3 regions of the Bacillus sp. PK3-067 genome follow, and region 3 is predicted to be linked to each of the others. Evidence: riboswitches for the same ligand, from Rfam matches in the RefSeq annotation. Region 3 holds a riboswitch; each other region holds the start of a gene.

Region 1 (4,789 bases), 320 kb from region 3:
TGTAATTATTCGCCATCGAGTACCCGTATGCTCCTGTACAGGAAACTGCTAGTAAATCAGAAGCAGCGACTTTCGGTAAATGAATATCCCAAATCAACATGTCTCCACTCTCACAGCATTTCCCGGCAATCGAAACGAGTTCCTCATTCTCATCATTCGCTCGATTCGCTAACATCGCTTCATAACGCGCATTATATAAAGCAGGTCTTAAATTATCTGTCATTCCACCATCGACTGATACATATTTCCGAATACCAGGAATATCTTTCACAGATCCAACTGTATAAATTGTTGTCCCAGCATCACCTACAATGCTACGGCCTGGCTCAATCCATATTTCTGGCAATGGATATTCACATACAGTAAATTGTTCTCTCACTGCACTTGTTACAGCTCGCACATATGTCTCAAGAGTTAATGGTGTATCTGACTCTGTGTAACGTATTCCAAATCCCCCGCCTACATTTAACACTTTTACTACATAGTTTGTTTGCTCTCTCACTTCTTCTAAAAATTGGCGAAGAACTTCAATTGCTCGAACAAAACCAGCTGTTTCAAATATTTGCGACCCAATATGTGAATGGATCCCTAGCACATTATAATTGGATTTTTGTAAAGCCAATCCAATTGCCTGCATTGCTTGACCATTTGAAACACCAAATCCAAATTTCGAATCATCCTGACCTGTTGTAATATATTCATGTGTGTGCGCCTCTACTCCAGGCGTTACACGAATTAATATGTTCACAAATTTCCCATGTTGCATCGCTAAATCGTGTAAAACTTCTAATTCAAAGAAATTATCTACGACAAAACAACCGATATTCGCCTGAAGAGCCATCACTATTTCTTCTTCTGTTTTATTATTTCCATGAAAATGAATACGTGATGCCGGAAATCCTGCTTGGAGCGCAGTATATAATTCTCCCCCAGAAACAACGTCTAATGACATATTCTCTTCACGAGCTACTCGGCACATCTCCATGCACAAGAACGCCTTGCTTGCATATGCTACTTGATAAGAGAAACCACTTTCTTTAAAAGCACGATGAAATGCTCGGCATTTTCCTCGAATAGACTCTTCATCGTATACATAAAGTGGTGTTCCGTATTGCTTTGCTAGCTGCGTCGTATCGCACCCTCCAATTTCTAAGTGTCCTTGCCCATTAATTCGGCTTGTGCCGTGTAAATACATTTAAATTCCTCCCTTATTTCCTCTAAAACTCATAACCCCAATCTTCTATTCATTGCAGCACGCTTTTAGATAGACAAAAAACGCGCGGAACAATGTTCACACGCGTTTCTTATTAGGAAAAATATATATTGAAAAAATAAACGAGTTGTTATCTCCTCAAAATAAGAAACCGCATCAACATCTCCAAATAGCTCTCCATAAAATAAATCTTATGACAGTACTACATTTATTCAATGCAGTCCCAATATATGAATAAGATGGTTATTCTTATATTTCGGCAATAGTCCCTTTCAACCTATGATCACAGATTCCATTAAATCTCCCATAGCTTACTCTTTCCTATCGCGGCCTCTACCTTTGAGAGTAGATGAGGTAAGTCTATTTAATTTTCAAACATCTAATTGTTGCTATTAACAATACCAAAGGACCATTTTATTTGTCAAACAATTTTTTATATTGTTTTTTCACAGTTTAGTTTCGTATCATTTGGTAAGCGCTTTACTGAAATCTTTGTCACTTCCCATTCGCCTTCTTCGTTATTAAATGTAATCGTTACCTTCTCAAATGGTGGAGCAATTTTCCCAGCAACACGTTCATACTTTGTCACTTCAATACTTGCTTGAAATAAATATGTACCGCTATACACTTTTTTTAAACTAATAATTTTAGGACATTGATAAGGTTTCAAACTTCCATATTGTTTTTCAATTGCTTTATTTATTTTTGGAAATAAAACAGAATAAAGTGCATCTTCCATAAGAGGTGCATCATATTGGGCTACCGACACACTCGGTGAAGTAAAAAGTATAACACTACTGCATGCTATAAAATATAATAATTTTCGCATTATAACCTCCGTATTATCACGCGATTCTTTCTGCGTACGATAATTATCATACATAGAAATTCTGTTTTATTGTCTCCCACCACTCTTTTTCTACTCGATTATTATAAAAAAGCCCACAACCTTCTTTTATTTTCGTATAATGATACTCATAGTATAATAATCATAATAACAAAGGACTGTTCGTATATATAAAATGAGTCGTTAAGCAAACTGACTCACAAGAACTGTCATGCTTTTTAGGAGAGGAGTATATTATGCTACAACATCTGTTTCCAAAACTGCGATTTGCACTCGTTGCAGTCGTTTTACTATGGATTAAAACATATATTGTGTACAAGCTAGCATTTGATATTAAAATTGATAATTTCTTTGAAGAATTCATGCTTTTTATCAATCCACTAGCTGCGTTACTTTTATTTTTCGGCTTAGCTTTACTTGCATCTAAGCACCGAAACCGAATTACAATTGGAATCAGTTTTATACTGTCATTTATTTTATTTGGAAACGCAATGTTTTATGGGTTCTATAACGATTTCGTTACTTTCCCGGTTTTATTCCAAACAAACAATATGGCTGATTTAGGGACAAGTATAAAAGAACTCTTTACGTACAAAACATTACTTTTATTTGCAGATGCAATTATTTTAATGTTTATTTCACGTAAATTCCCATCATTTGGCGACAAAACACCACTTTCCCGCTCAGAGAAGCGAACTTTCTTTAGCGGTGTAACAGCTTTATTAGCACTACAAATTGTTGTATCAGTTATTTATAAACCACAAATGTTCTCGCGCTCATTTGACCGTCAAACTGTCGTGAAGAATTTAGGTTTATACACATACCATCTATTTGATATTACGCTTCAATCCAAGTCTTCAGCTGAGCGTGTATTTGCAAGTGGGGATGGGTTTTCTGAAATTAAAAACTATACAGACTCAAAAGACAAACAAGTTGATAAAAACTTATTTGGAGCTGCAAAAGGTAAAAATGTAATTTTAATTTCAATGGAATCTACACAAAACTTTGTTATTAATAAAAAAATAAATGGAAAAGAAATTACACCATTTTTAAATGAATTTATTAAGGATAGTTTCTATTTCGATAACTTCTATCATCAAACTGGACAAGGCAAAACTTCTGATGCTGAATTTATCGTTGAAAACTCACTTTATCCGCTAGATCGTGGTTCTGTATTCTTTACTCATGCAACAAATGAATACACAGCGACACCAGAACAATTAAAGAAATACGGATATTCTTCTGCCGTCTTCCATTCAAACGATAAAACGTTTTGGAATCGGGATGTAATGTATCCTGCGCTTGGATATGATCGTTATTTTAATTTAAATGATTACGCAGGAACGGAGCAAATGTCTGTCGGTTGGGGATTAAAAGATAAAGAGTTCTTTGAACAATCTATTCCAAAGTTAAAATCTTTACCGCAACCGTTCTATACAAAATTTATTACATTAACAAATCATTTTCCGTTTCTTCTAAATCCGGAAGATCAATATGTTGATGAATTCAACTCGGAAAGTGGTGTTGTAAACCGCTACTTCCCAACTGTTCGTTACACAGATGAAGCTCTTAAATTATTTATTCAACAATTAAAAGAAGAAGGATTATATGATAATTCCGTTATTGTCATTTATGGTGATCATTACGGTATTTCCGAAAACCATAACGCAGCTATGGCACAGTTCCTAGGAAAAGATACTATTACACCATTCGATTCTATGCAATTACAACGAGTCCCTCTTATTATTCATGTGCCTGGCCAAGAAGGAAAAGTTGTTTCTAAAGTATCCGGTCAAATTGATATTAAGCCAACGCTCCTTCATTTACTTGGTATTAAAACAAATAAATCCGTTGAATTTGGAACTGACTTATTTATTAAAGAGAAAGACCCGCTTATGGTAATGCGTGATGGTAGCTTTGTTTCTGAAGAGTATGTTTATACAAAAAATATGTGCTACAAAAGAAGTACGGGTGAAGAAGCTGACATGACGTTATGTCAGCCGTATATTGAAAAAGCAAAAACAGAATTAAAACTCTCCGATAAATTAATTTATGGAGATTTATTACGCTTCGATCCTAATAATCGATATAAAACCGGAACGATGACAACGAAATTTGAATAGTAAAGGAAGCAACTTCATACAAGTTGCTTCCTCTTTTTATTTTCACTTAATTTTGGAACCATCCTTCTATGAAATCTTTCACAAATTGGTAATTTCTTTCGTATGAGGAATAAATTTATGGTATGATAAAATAAGTAAACTTTCATACACTAATTAAGAATTTATTACAGAAAGCAAGGGATCAGATTTTGTATAGAGCAGCTATTCCAAACTTATTTACGCTCGGAAATTTATATAGCGGATTTTTATCAATCGGCTATGCATCTTTAGGATATTATAAATCAGCTGCTATTTTAGTACTTATCGGGATGATGTTAGATAGTCTTGATGGTCGTGTTGCTCGTTTATTACGTGTTGATTCACAAATGGGAAAAGAGCTCGACTCGCTTGCAGATGTCGTAACATTTGGTGCAGCACCAGCTGTTTTAATGTATTACACATCTTTCTCAAACTACGGAATCATCGGATTATACATAGCGGGATTATTCCCTCTTTTCGGAGCATATCGTTTAGCACGATTTAATGTAACACCATCTTCTACTTCAATGAAATATTTCACTGGAGTACCGATTACAGCAGCGGGAGGGCTTGTTGCTTTCTTAACAT
Region 2 (4,789 bases), 1.3 Mb from region 3:
TGCTCGTTTCACTTTATTTTAGTTCACATTTATCAAGTGGAATCACTTTTGTTTTTTTCGTAAATTTATATCCTAACCATAGTACTAAGAAGAGTGGTAAACCGATGTAAGAAACGAGTACGCCATTCCAATCGATTGATTCACCCATAAATGCGCCGTAGTTTTGTCCTAAAATTACGATGATACAAAGTGTAAATGCGAAGATTGGACCAAATGGGAACCATTTTGCTCTATATGGTAAGTCTTTCAAATCTTTTCCTTGTGCAATATATGCTTTACGGAAACGGTAATGACTAATTGCAATGCCGACCCAAGCGATAAAGCCAGACATTCCTGATGCATTTAATAACCAAATGTATACAACACCGTCACCGAATAAAGAAGCAATGAAAGCGATACTACCGACAATTGATGTTACGATTAATGCGTTAACAGGTACACCGCGGCTATCTAATTTACCAAGAAACTTTGGTGCTTTTCCTTGGCGAGCTAAATCCCAAAGCATACGAGTTGATGCATACATACCAGAGTTACCAGCAGATAGTACTGCCGTTAAAATAACAGCGTACATAACAGAAGCAGCAAAGGCAACGCCCGCTTTTTCAAAAATAAGTGTAAACGGACTTACTGTAACATCACTTGCAGCAAGGCTTTCAGTTGTATAAGGAATTAATAAACCGATAACGAGAATTGCAAGGATATAGAATAAAAGAATACGCCAAAAGATTGAACGAATCGCTTTCGGAATATTACGCTCTGGATCAGAAGTTTCACCAGCAGCTACTCCTAATAGTTCAGTACCTTGGAATGAGAAACCAGCTGCCATAAACACACCGATAATTGCCATGATACCGCCGTTAAATGGTGCATCTGCAACAGTGAAGTTTTTAAATCCAACCGTTTCACCGCCCATAATTCCAAAAATCATCATGAAACCAACAATTAAAAAGATAATAATCGTAACTACTTTAATAAGTGCGAACCAATATTCAGATTCACCAAACCCTTTAACAGATAAATAGTTTAAAAGGAAAATAATAGCTAAACATAATCCGCTCCAAATAAGAGAAGGGGTATCTGGGAACCAAAATTTCATAATTAATGTTACGGCTGCAAGTTCAGCAGCAATCGTAATTGCCCAGTTATACCAATAGTTCCATCCAAGTGCAAAGCCAAGTGATGGATCAACAAATTTTGTTGCATACGTACTAAAAGATCCAGTAACAGGCATGTAAGCTGCAAGTTCAGCTAAGCTTGTCATTAAAAAATAAACCATAATTCCAATTGCGGCGTATGCAATTAATGCGCCACCAGGTCCAGCTGTATGGATGACACCACCACTGGCAAGAAATAGTCCGGTACCAATTGTACCACCGAGAGAAATCATCGTAAGGTGACGAGATTTTAATCCGCGTTTTAATTCACCTTGTCCTTGTGTAGTTTGCGTTTTAGAGGTAGATTGATTTGTTGCGCTATTCATGTTCAACACTCCTTTTCTTGTAGGTTAGGAAGGAGCGGGGGAGAAAAATACAAAAAACCGCCAAAGGAATTTGGCGGAACGTTTCACAAATAACCACCCCATCATACCCTTCCGTTAAGATAGCACCCCACGTTTACACGGTAATTTTGTAAACGTGACAGTTCTGTTCCTTTCGGAGACAGCCCCAGCTCATATTTCCAGAGAAGAAATATAAACTTCGGCAACTTTTCCTTTCAAACGGAGTCAGCTGACATTCTCTGTGTCTCGTCCGTTTTACTATTAAAAGTCGCAACCTCTACCTCATCGGATTGATGAGGATTTATATATTGCTAAGATTTTTAATATATGGCAATTGTAATGACTTTCTGAATATATTGCAAGATATTTTGTTAGGAAAAGTCAAAAAATATCGGTTATTGTATAGGAAACGCTTGCAAAACTCCACCCGAACCTACTATTATGTAGCAATAAGCAAAGAAAAAATTGTTATACAAATGTTTCGCAAAAAATATTGAAAAACCCTCTAAATTAAAAGAAAATTCAGAAAAATATAATTCGACATTCATAATAAAGTCATATTATTTGTTATAATTAGGGTAACGTTTAAGCAAAAAGGGGAAATCAAAATGAAATTAGAAACAGAAAGGCTCTATATAGTGCCGTGTACAGAAGAGAGGATTCAAGTCGCTAACGAGCAAGGATACAATAGCGGCCCGCATATTGTAGGGCATGTAAAGAATGTAAAAAAAGATGCAACTTTATTACCATGGGGGGCGTGGTATGTTCTTCGAAAAGAAGATGATAGCGTTTTAGGTGATATTGGGTTTAAAGGGAAACCAAACGAGAATCAAACAGTAGAAATTGGCTATGGATTCATTGAGAAATATTGGAATCAGGGCTATGCAACAGAAGCTGTAAAAGAACTAATCGATTGGGCTTTCAAAACAGGTGAGGTAGAAACAATAATTGCAGAGACACTTCTAGATAATTATAGTTCGATGCGTGTTTTAGAAAAGTTACATATGAAGAGAGTAAATGCTACAGAAATGATGATTAATTGGAAAATAGAAAAATAAAAAATACCGCTCTAAATTGAGCGGTATTTTTTATAGTTATGGTAGCATTTGCTTCTGATCATTCGGATACTCAGCCGTTGACGTATTAGGACGATTGGAATGATTACGAACAGCAATGAAAATAGAAATAATAACGACAAGACCAACTGCAACGTAAGAAAGTGAAATAATAGTTGGATCCACTTTAAATGTAGTAAGCAGTGTACGAATGTTTGTAAAGATAATAAGACCACCAACTAATACGCCAAGTAAATGAGAAGGAACGATGCGAACTAGCCATGCCGCGATTGGTGCCGCTACGATACCACCGAGCATGAGAGAAAATACCCAAATCCAGCTTACTTGTTCCCAGCCAAGTGAGATGAAGAAGCCGATTGTTGCAGCGAGTGAAACAGGAAATTCACTCGTATCTACAGATCCAATAACTTTTCTAGCTTCATTTCCTCTTGCTAGAAGAACAGGTGTCGTAATCGGCCCCCAACCACCGCCACCAGTTGAATCAACGAATCCAGCGAATAAACCAAGCGGCACAAGTTGTTTTGCAGACATACGCTTATTTGAAGTGACAATTTGTTTTTGAATGATGAATCGTAATAAAATATAACCCCCTAAAGTAAATAAAAATACGGAAATGTACGGTTTAATTACATCACCAGGTAAATTGCTTAAAAAACATGCCCCAACAAATGCGCCGATTGCCCCAGGTAATGTAAGCCTGGAAACTGTATATTTATCAACGTTTCCAAATTTGATATGAGATGCGCCAGAAGCTGCAGTTGTAACGACTTCAGCTAAATGAACCGATGCGGAAGCTACAGCCGGTGCAATACCAAACATTAATAATAGTGAAGTAGACGTTACCCCATACGCCATTCCGAGTGCTCCATCGATCAGTTGAGCGAAAAATCCAATAATAGCAAAGACAATTAATTTCTGCATAAATAATCCCCCTGTAATAATAAATGAAAAAGACACTTTTCCCGTATGAGAAAAGTGCCTTTGGTTTTTCCAATCAGCAATAATTAAATTTGTTTCATTATAATACATATTAATCGTATAAATCAACTAGGTTTTAAAGTTTTTGAATTGAATGAAAGAAAAATAAAATATACAATAAAAGGATGGAGAGAAAGGGGAGAAAGAATATGTTAGCATTTGATCATCTCGTTCACGCAGTGCAATATACACCGGAGGAAGCGGCAAAACAAATGCAGGAGCTTGGATTTCATACTGTATTAGGCGGAGAGCATACTACTTGGGGTACTTGGAATAGTTTAAGTTATTTTGACTTATCATACATAGAATTTTTAGTAGTTCAGCATGAAGAAAAAGCGAAAGAAGCAGAAAATCCATTAGTACAAGAAACAGTGGTGAAACTACAAAATGGAGAAGGAATGCTACAAATCGCGATCCGAACAGATGCAATTGAGGAGCTAGCAGTTAACTTTAATAAGTACGGCTTACATACGATAGGGCCATTTGAAGGGAAACGCATGAGAAAAGATGGCCGGCTTTTAGAATGGAAAATGTTATTTGTTAAGCAAGAAGAGAACGGACCGAAATTACCTTTCTTTATACAGTGGAATGAAACGGACGAAGAAAGAAGAAACGATTTACGTAACAGTGGGATGATCACTGAACATAAAAACAAAGTGCAACAAATTGAAACGATTCATTACGCAGTAAAAAACGTTCGAGAAACAGTAAGGAAATGGAAAAAAGTAATGGGACTATCTACAAGCTCAGTTGTGAAAAATGAAAAATGGAATGCTGAGAGTCAAAGTGTAGTGTTTGGAAATATTCATGTGCAGTTTTGTGAACCGATTGGAGAAGGGCTAGTACTAGAACATTTGAATAAGAATGGCGAATATCCATTTGCAGTAGAGTTTAAAGGTGGAGATAAACGAGAGCATGAAGTGCTAGGTAGTTTGTACATATATTAATAGAGGTGAACGTTGTGAAAGAAATGCTTAGGGAGATAGAGAGAATACTAGAATGGCCTCGTATGTTAAAAGCGACTGTTATTTCAAAAGGCTTTTCATTCGATGAGAAATATAAAATTGAATTAGAGAGTGGGGCCTCGTATTTTATTAAAGTATGCGATTCATCATATTTTGAACGGAAGCAGGAAGAATATGAATATATGCAGCAGCTAGATTCTTTACATATTCCTATGCCAAAATTAATTCATTTTATTAGTCTTACTAAATTCAATAAATGTGTACAAGTTTTT
Region 3 (4,789 bases):
TAAGAGAGACTCAAATTGCAATTAAGGAAGTTAAAACATTTTTCGAGGACCAATTAGCAAAACGCCTTGAACTATTCCGCGTATCTGCACCATTATTCGTAACGAAAAAATCAGGATTAAACGATCACCTAAACGGTGTAGAACGTCCAATTGAATTTGATATGTTACATTCAGGAGAAGAATTAGAAATTGTTCATTCACTAGCGAAATGGAAACGATTTGCATTACATGAATACGGATATGAAGCTGGTGAAGGTTTATATACAAACATGAACGCGATTCGTCGTGATGAAGAACTTGATGCAACGCATTCCATTTATGTTGACCAATGGGATTGGGAAAAAATCGTTCAAAAAGAATGGCGTACTGTTGAATACTTACAAAAAACAGTACAAACAATTTATGGAATATTCAAAGATTTAGAAGATCACTTATTTGAAAAATATCCGTTCCTTGGAAAGTATTTACCGGAAGAAATTGTTTTCGTTACTTCTCAAGAATTAGAAGATAAATATCCAGAATTAACACCGAAAGATCGTGAACATGCAATTGCAAAAGAACACGGTGCAGTCTTCATTATCGGAATTGGTGATGCACTTCGTTCAGGTGAAAAGCATGACGGACGCGCAGCTGATTATGACGATTGGAAATTAAACGGTGACATTTTATTCTGGCACCCAGTACTACAATCTTCATTTGAGTTATCATCAATGGGAATTCGTGTTGATAGTAAATCACTTGATGAGCAGTTAACGAAAACTGGTGAAGACTTCAAACGTGAGTATGATTTCCATAAAGGTATACTAGAAGACGTACTACCATTAACAATCGGCGGTGGCATTGGACAATCAAGAATGTGCATGTACTTCTTACGTAAAGCACATATCGGTGAAGTTCAATCTTCTGTATGGCCTGACGATTTACGTGAAGCTTGCAAGAAAGAAAACATTCATCTGTTTTAATAGAAGTAAGGGAATAGCTTAAATATAGAGCTATTCCCTCTTTTTTATAAAACATTACTTATTTATTACCGAGTTCTTCTGCTAAACCGATTAAAATTCCTTCGACTCCACGAATGTAGCAGAGACGATACGAGTTCTCGTACTGAACTACTTCGCCAACGAGCTCTGCACCATGCTTAGTGAGTCTCGATACCATTTCGTCAATATCCTCGACAGTGAACATGACGCGTAGATAACCGAGGGCGTTTACAGGAGCTGTTCGGTGATCTGCTATAGTAGGAGGGGTGAGAAATCGCGAAAGTTCAATTCGGCTGTGGCCATCTGGAGTGACCATCATAGCAATCTCTACGCACTGAGAACCGAGTCCAGTTACGCGACCAGCCCATTCACCTTCGACATTTGCTCGACCTTCGAGATTCAAGCCAATCTCCTCAAAGAAAGAGATTGCGTTATCAAGGGATTCTACAACGATGCTGACATTGTCCATTCGTAGTAATTTGTTGTTTGCCATAGTCTTATCTCCTTATGTATAAAAGTTTATTATTTAATTATCCTCATAATTATACTACTAAGTAGTTACAAATTCCTTTCAGTCAAAAACACCTTGTCACAGTATAGGAAAATGTGACAAGGTGTTTTTTAATATATCATATAGCATCTTGTTAACGAATAGCTTTTTAATTAATAGGAAGGAAGTAGATTAATATGTTTTTTTTATAAGCGTTACTAAACATATCAAATTAGCTCATTTGCACGAAAGGCTCAATTTTCGCCATAAATGATTGATGCAGCGCCTCAACGCCTGTTACTAAATGAAGGCGGTCAATAACGACAGACACTTTAATTTCTGATGTACTTACCATTTTAATATGAATATCTTCTTCTTTTAAAGTAGTGAACATATTTGCAGCGACACCTGGGTTAGATACCATGCCAGATCCTACGATTGATACTTTTGCTAAATGATTTTCATATTCTACTGCTTCATAGTGAAGTGCCTCTTGATTTTGTTCCAATACTTCTAATGTTTCTCTTAAATCATTAGAATGGATGGAGAAGGAGAGATGAACAGTTCCTTCATTTGTAATACTTTGAATGATGATATCTACATTAATATGTGCCGCTGCTAATGTAGAGAAAACAGTTGAAAGTGAACCTTGTTCTAATCCTTTCACTGTGATGCGTGTAATATTATCTTCAAATGCAATACCTTTAACGATTGATTGTTGTTCCATGTTACATTCTCCTTTTACAATTGTTCCGTTTTCTTGTTCCATACTTGAGCGAACTTCTAAAATGACATTATGATTTTTAGCAAACTCAACAGCACGCGGGTGTAATACACCAGCACCGAGGTTTGCAAGTTCTAACATTTCGTCATAAGAAATTTCATCTAATTTATAAGCATCTTTTACAACTCGTGGATCCGTCGTATATACGCCGGTCACATCTGTGTAAATATCACATTTTTTTGCGTTTAGTGCAGCAGCTAATGCGACAGCAGTTGTATCAGAACCGCCTCGTCCAAGCGTTGTAATTTCAAAATCTTCACTGACTCCTTGGAAACCAGCTACAATAACAATCGTACCTTCAGCAAGATAAGATTGAATACGATCTGTATGAATGTCAGTAATCCGTGCACTACTATGTACAGATTCTGTCGTAATACCTGCTTGCCACCCTGTTAATGAAATTGCATGATAGCCTTTTGCTTGCAGTGCCATTGTTAATAATGAAATAGTTACTTGTTCTCCTGTAGATAGAAGCATATCCATTTCACGTTTACTTGGATTTTCTGTGATAGCGTTAGCGAGTGCGACAAGTTCATCTGTGCTTTTTCCCATTGCTGAAACGACAGAGACAATGCTATGACCTCGTTCATATTCTTCAATAATTAAATTTGCTACATGTTGAATGCGTTCGACGCTTCCGACAGAAGTGCCACCGAATTTTTGAACAATTGTTTCCATTACAGATTCCTTCTTTCGTCTATTTTTAAGAATAGATTAGGAAATATATAAATCCCAATACTCCTGTAGTTACCAGAAAGACAAACAAAAAACACCATCTCAAATAAGTGAGGATGGTGCTGTTACAGGAAAAGGGAAACAGAAAACGGAGCTAATAAAAAAACCGCCAAAAAAGGAATATCATAAAAAATGATATCTCTTTTTTGTAGATAGCTCTTCATACGTACACGTCTGTACATATGACAGTTCTGTTTCTATTCGAAAACAGCCCCAATTGATAAATGCAGAGAAACTTATCAATTTCGGCAATACTTCCTTTCATCTAAGTTCATAGACATCTCTGTGTCTCCATTAGAATACTTATAAGTATCGCAACCTCTATCTCACGTTTTAGGCGAGAGTGTTTGATTTATGAAGTTGTTGGTAACATTTGTTTTATAATAATTTAAATTTTTCGGGGAATCAAGTGTTTTATATATATTTTAAAAATTCTTTCTTTTTTCTGAGGAAGTTTGTGAAAAATGTAGCAAAATAAATTCATTGCATGTACATTAAACTTATAGTGCATAGGAGGTGGGAGAATGAAAAGGAAACAGCCTATTTATGTTGCGACAAAAATGAACACGACGATGGGAAAATTATGGGAATATACGCAAGAACCAGATATACATACAGAGTGGGATGCTCGCTTTACTGAAATTTCGTATTTAGAGAAAAAAGAAGGAGAACCACAGAAGTTTTTGTATAAAACAAAGATTGGATTTGGGTTTGAAATAGCTGGAGAAGGGGAATCAATAGGTGAAATAAGAAAAGAAACTGGTGAAAGAATTTCCTCTTTAAAATTTTGGACGGATAATACATTATCTCTTATTCAAATAGGACGTGGTTATTGGAAGTATACGCCGAATAAAGAATACATCCATTTTGAGACACAATATGATTATGATACAAGATTTGGTCGTATAGGAAATGTGATAGATTCCTATATTTTTCGTCCGTTATTAGGTTGGGCGACTGCTTGGAGTTTTGATGCCTTAAAATTATGGTTAGAAAAGGGGCTTCATCCTAGGTTACTAATTAGAAGAACAATGACGTATTGGCTCGTATGTTTTTTATTTGCTTTTGTATGGATATATCAAGGGATAGTGCCAAAACTACTTTTTACTCATTTAGAAGAAGTAAAGATGCTTTCTGTATTAATCGGTTCAAATGAAAATAGTGTATATATACTTAAAATAATTGGGGTGTTAGAAATAATTTTCGGTGTTGTATGGCTGTTGCCAATAACAAAACGAAAATTATTTATACTGCATATTATTGTATTACTAGTTTTAACATTAGCGGCAGGATTTACGAATATTGCAAGCTTTACAGAGCCGTTTAATCCGATTACATTAAATGTTCTTCTAATGGGGTTATCAATTGTCGGTTATATAAATAGTTGCGATTTACCAAGAGCGAAAAATTGCAATAGGGCGAGAAAGGGATAAGTGTATGGTTAATATATATGAACGATTATTAGGGGATACCTATAAAAATCTTCATCCTGAATTGCAGAAGCGTTATGCGATTACAGAAGAGAATAGTTTTACAGGTGAAGGAAAGATGGATGAAATTTACGGTGGCTCTTTTTTCGTGAAATTTATATTAAAAATTGCATCGAAGTTTCGAATGTTTTTCTCGGAACGAGGAGAGGAAATTCCATTTACGATACAAAACATAGCTGAGCGAGATGAATATGGACAAGAATTAGTAAGGTGGAACCGTACTTTTTATTTTCATAATAAGAAAAGATATTTTAATGCAGTTATGCAATTGGATGGAAACGAAAATGAAATTGTAGATTATTTTGGCGAA

Evidence for each region. Region 3 has a riboswitch for lysine ahead of M1D73_RS08750 (aspartate kinase). Riboswitches for the same ligand answer to the same signal wherever they lie in the genome.
Region 1: another riboswitch for lysine. It lies ahead of lysA (diaminopimelate decarboxylase); the one in region 3 lies ahead of M1D73_RS08750 (aspartate kinase).
Region 2: another riboswitch for lysine. It lies ahead of M1D73_RS15340 (amino acid permease); the one in region 3 lies ahead of M1D73_RS08750 (aspartate kinase).

Annotation. Positions count from the first base shown of each region.
Region 1 is NZ_CP096490.1:1,352,057-1,356,845, reverse strand. It holds gene lysA (diaminopimelate decarboxylase) at 1-1,195, opposite strand, end outside; lysine riboswitch at 1,376-1,557, opposite strand; gene M1D73_RS07080 (DUF3888 domain-containing protein) at 1,647-2,042, opposite strand; gene M1D73_RS07075 (LTA synthase family protein) at 2,297-4,183, shown strand; gene pssA (CDP-diacylglycerol--serine O-phosphatidyltransferase) at 4,372-4,789, shown strand, end outside.
Region 2 is NZ_CP096490.1:2,968,317-2,973,105, reverse strand. It holds gene M1D73_RS15340 (amino acid permease) at 14-1,480, opposite strand; lysine riboswitch at 1,593-1,786, opposite strand; gene M1D73_RS15335 (GNAT family N-acetyltransferase) at 2,107-2,556, shown strand; gene M1D73_RS15330 (sulfite exporter TauE/SafE family protein) at 2,593-3,603, opposite strand; gene M1D73_RS15325 (VOC family protein) at 3,702-4,499, shown strand; gene M1D73_RS15320 (aminoglycoside phosphotransferase family protein) at 4,514-4,789, shown strand, end outside.
Region 3 is NZ_CP096490.1:1,669,101-1,673,889, forward strand. It holds gene asnA (aspartate--ammonia ligase) at 1-962, shown strand, start outside; gene M1D73_RS08745 (VOC family protein) at 1,021-1,473, opposite strand; gene M1D73_RS08750 (aspartate kinase) at 1,703-2,932, opposite strand; lysine riboswitch at 3,135-3,321, opposite strand; gene M1D73_RS08755 (DoxX-like family protein) at 3,514-4,422, shown strand; gene M1D73_RS08760 (DUF4166 domain-containing protein) at 4,427-4,789, shown strand, end outside.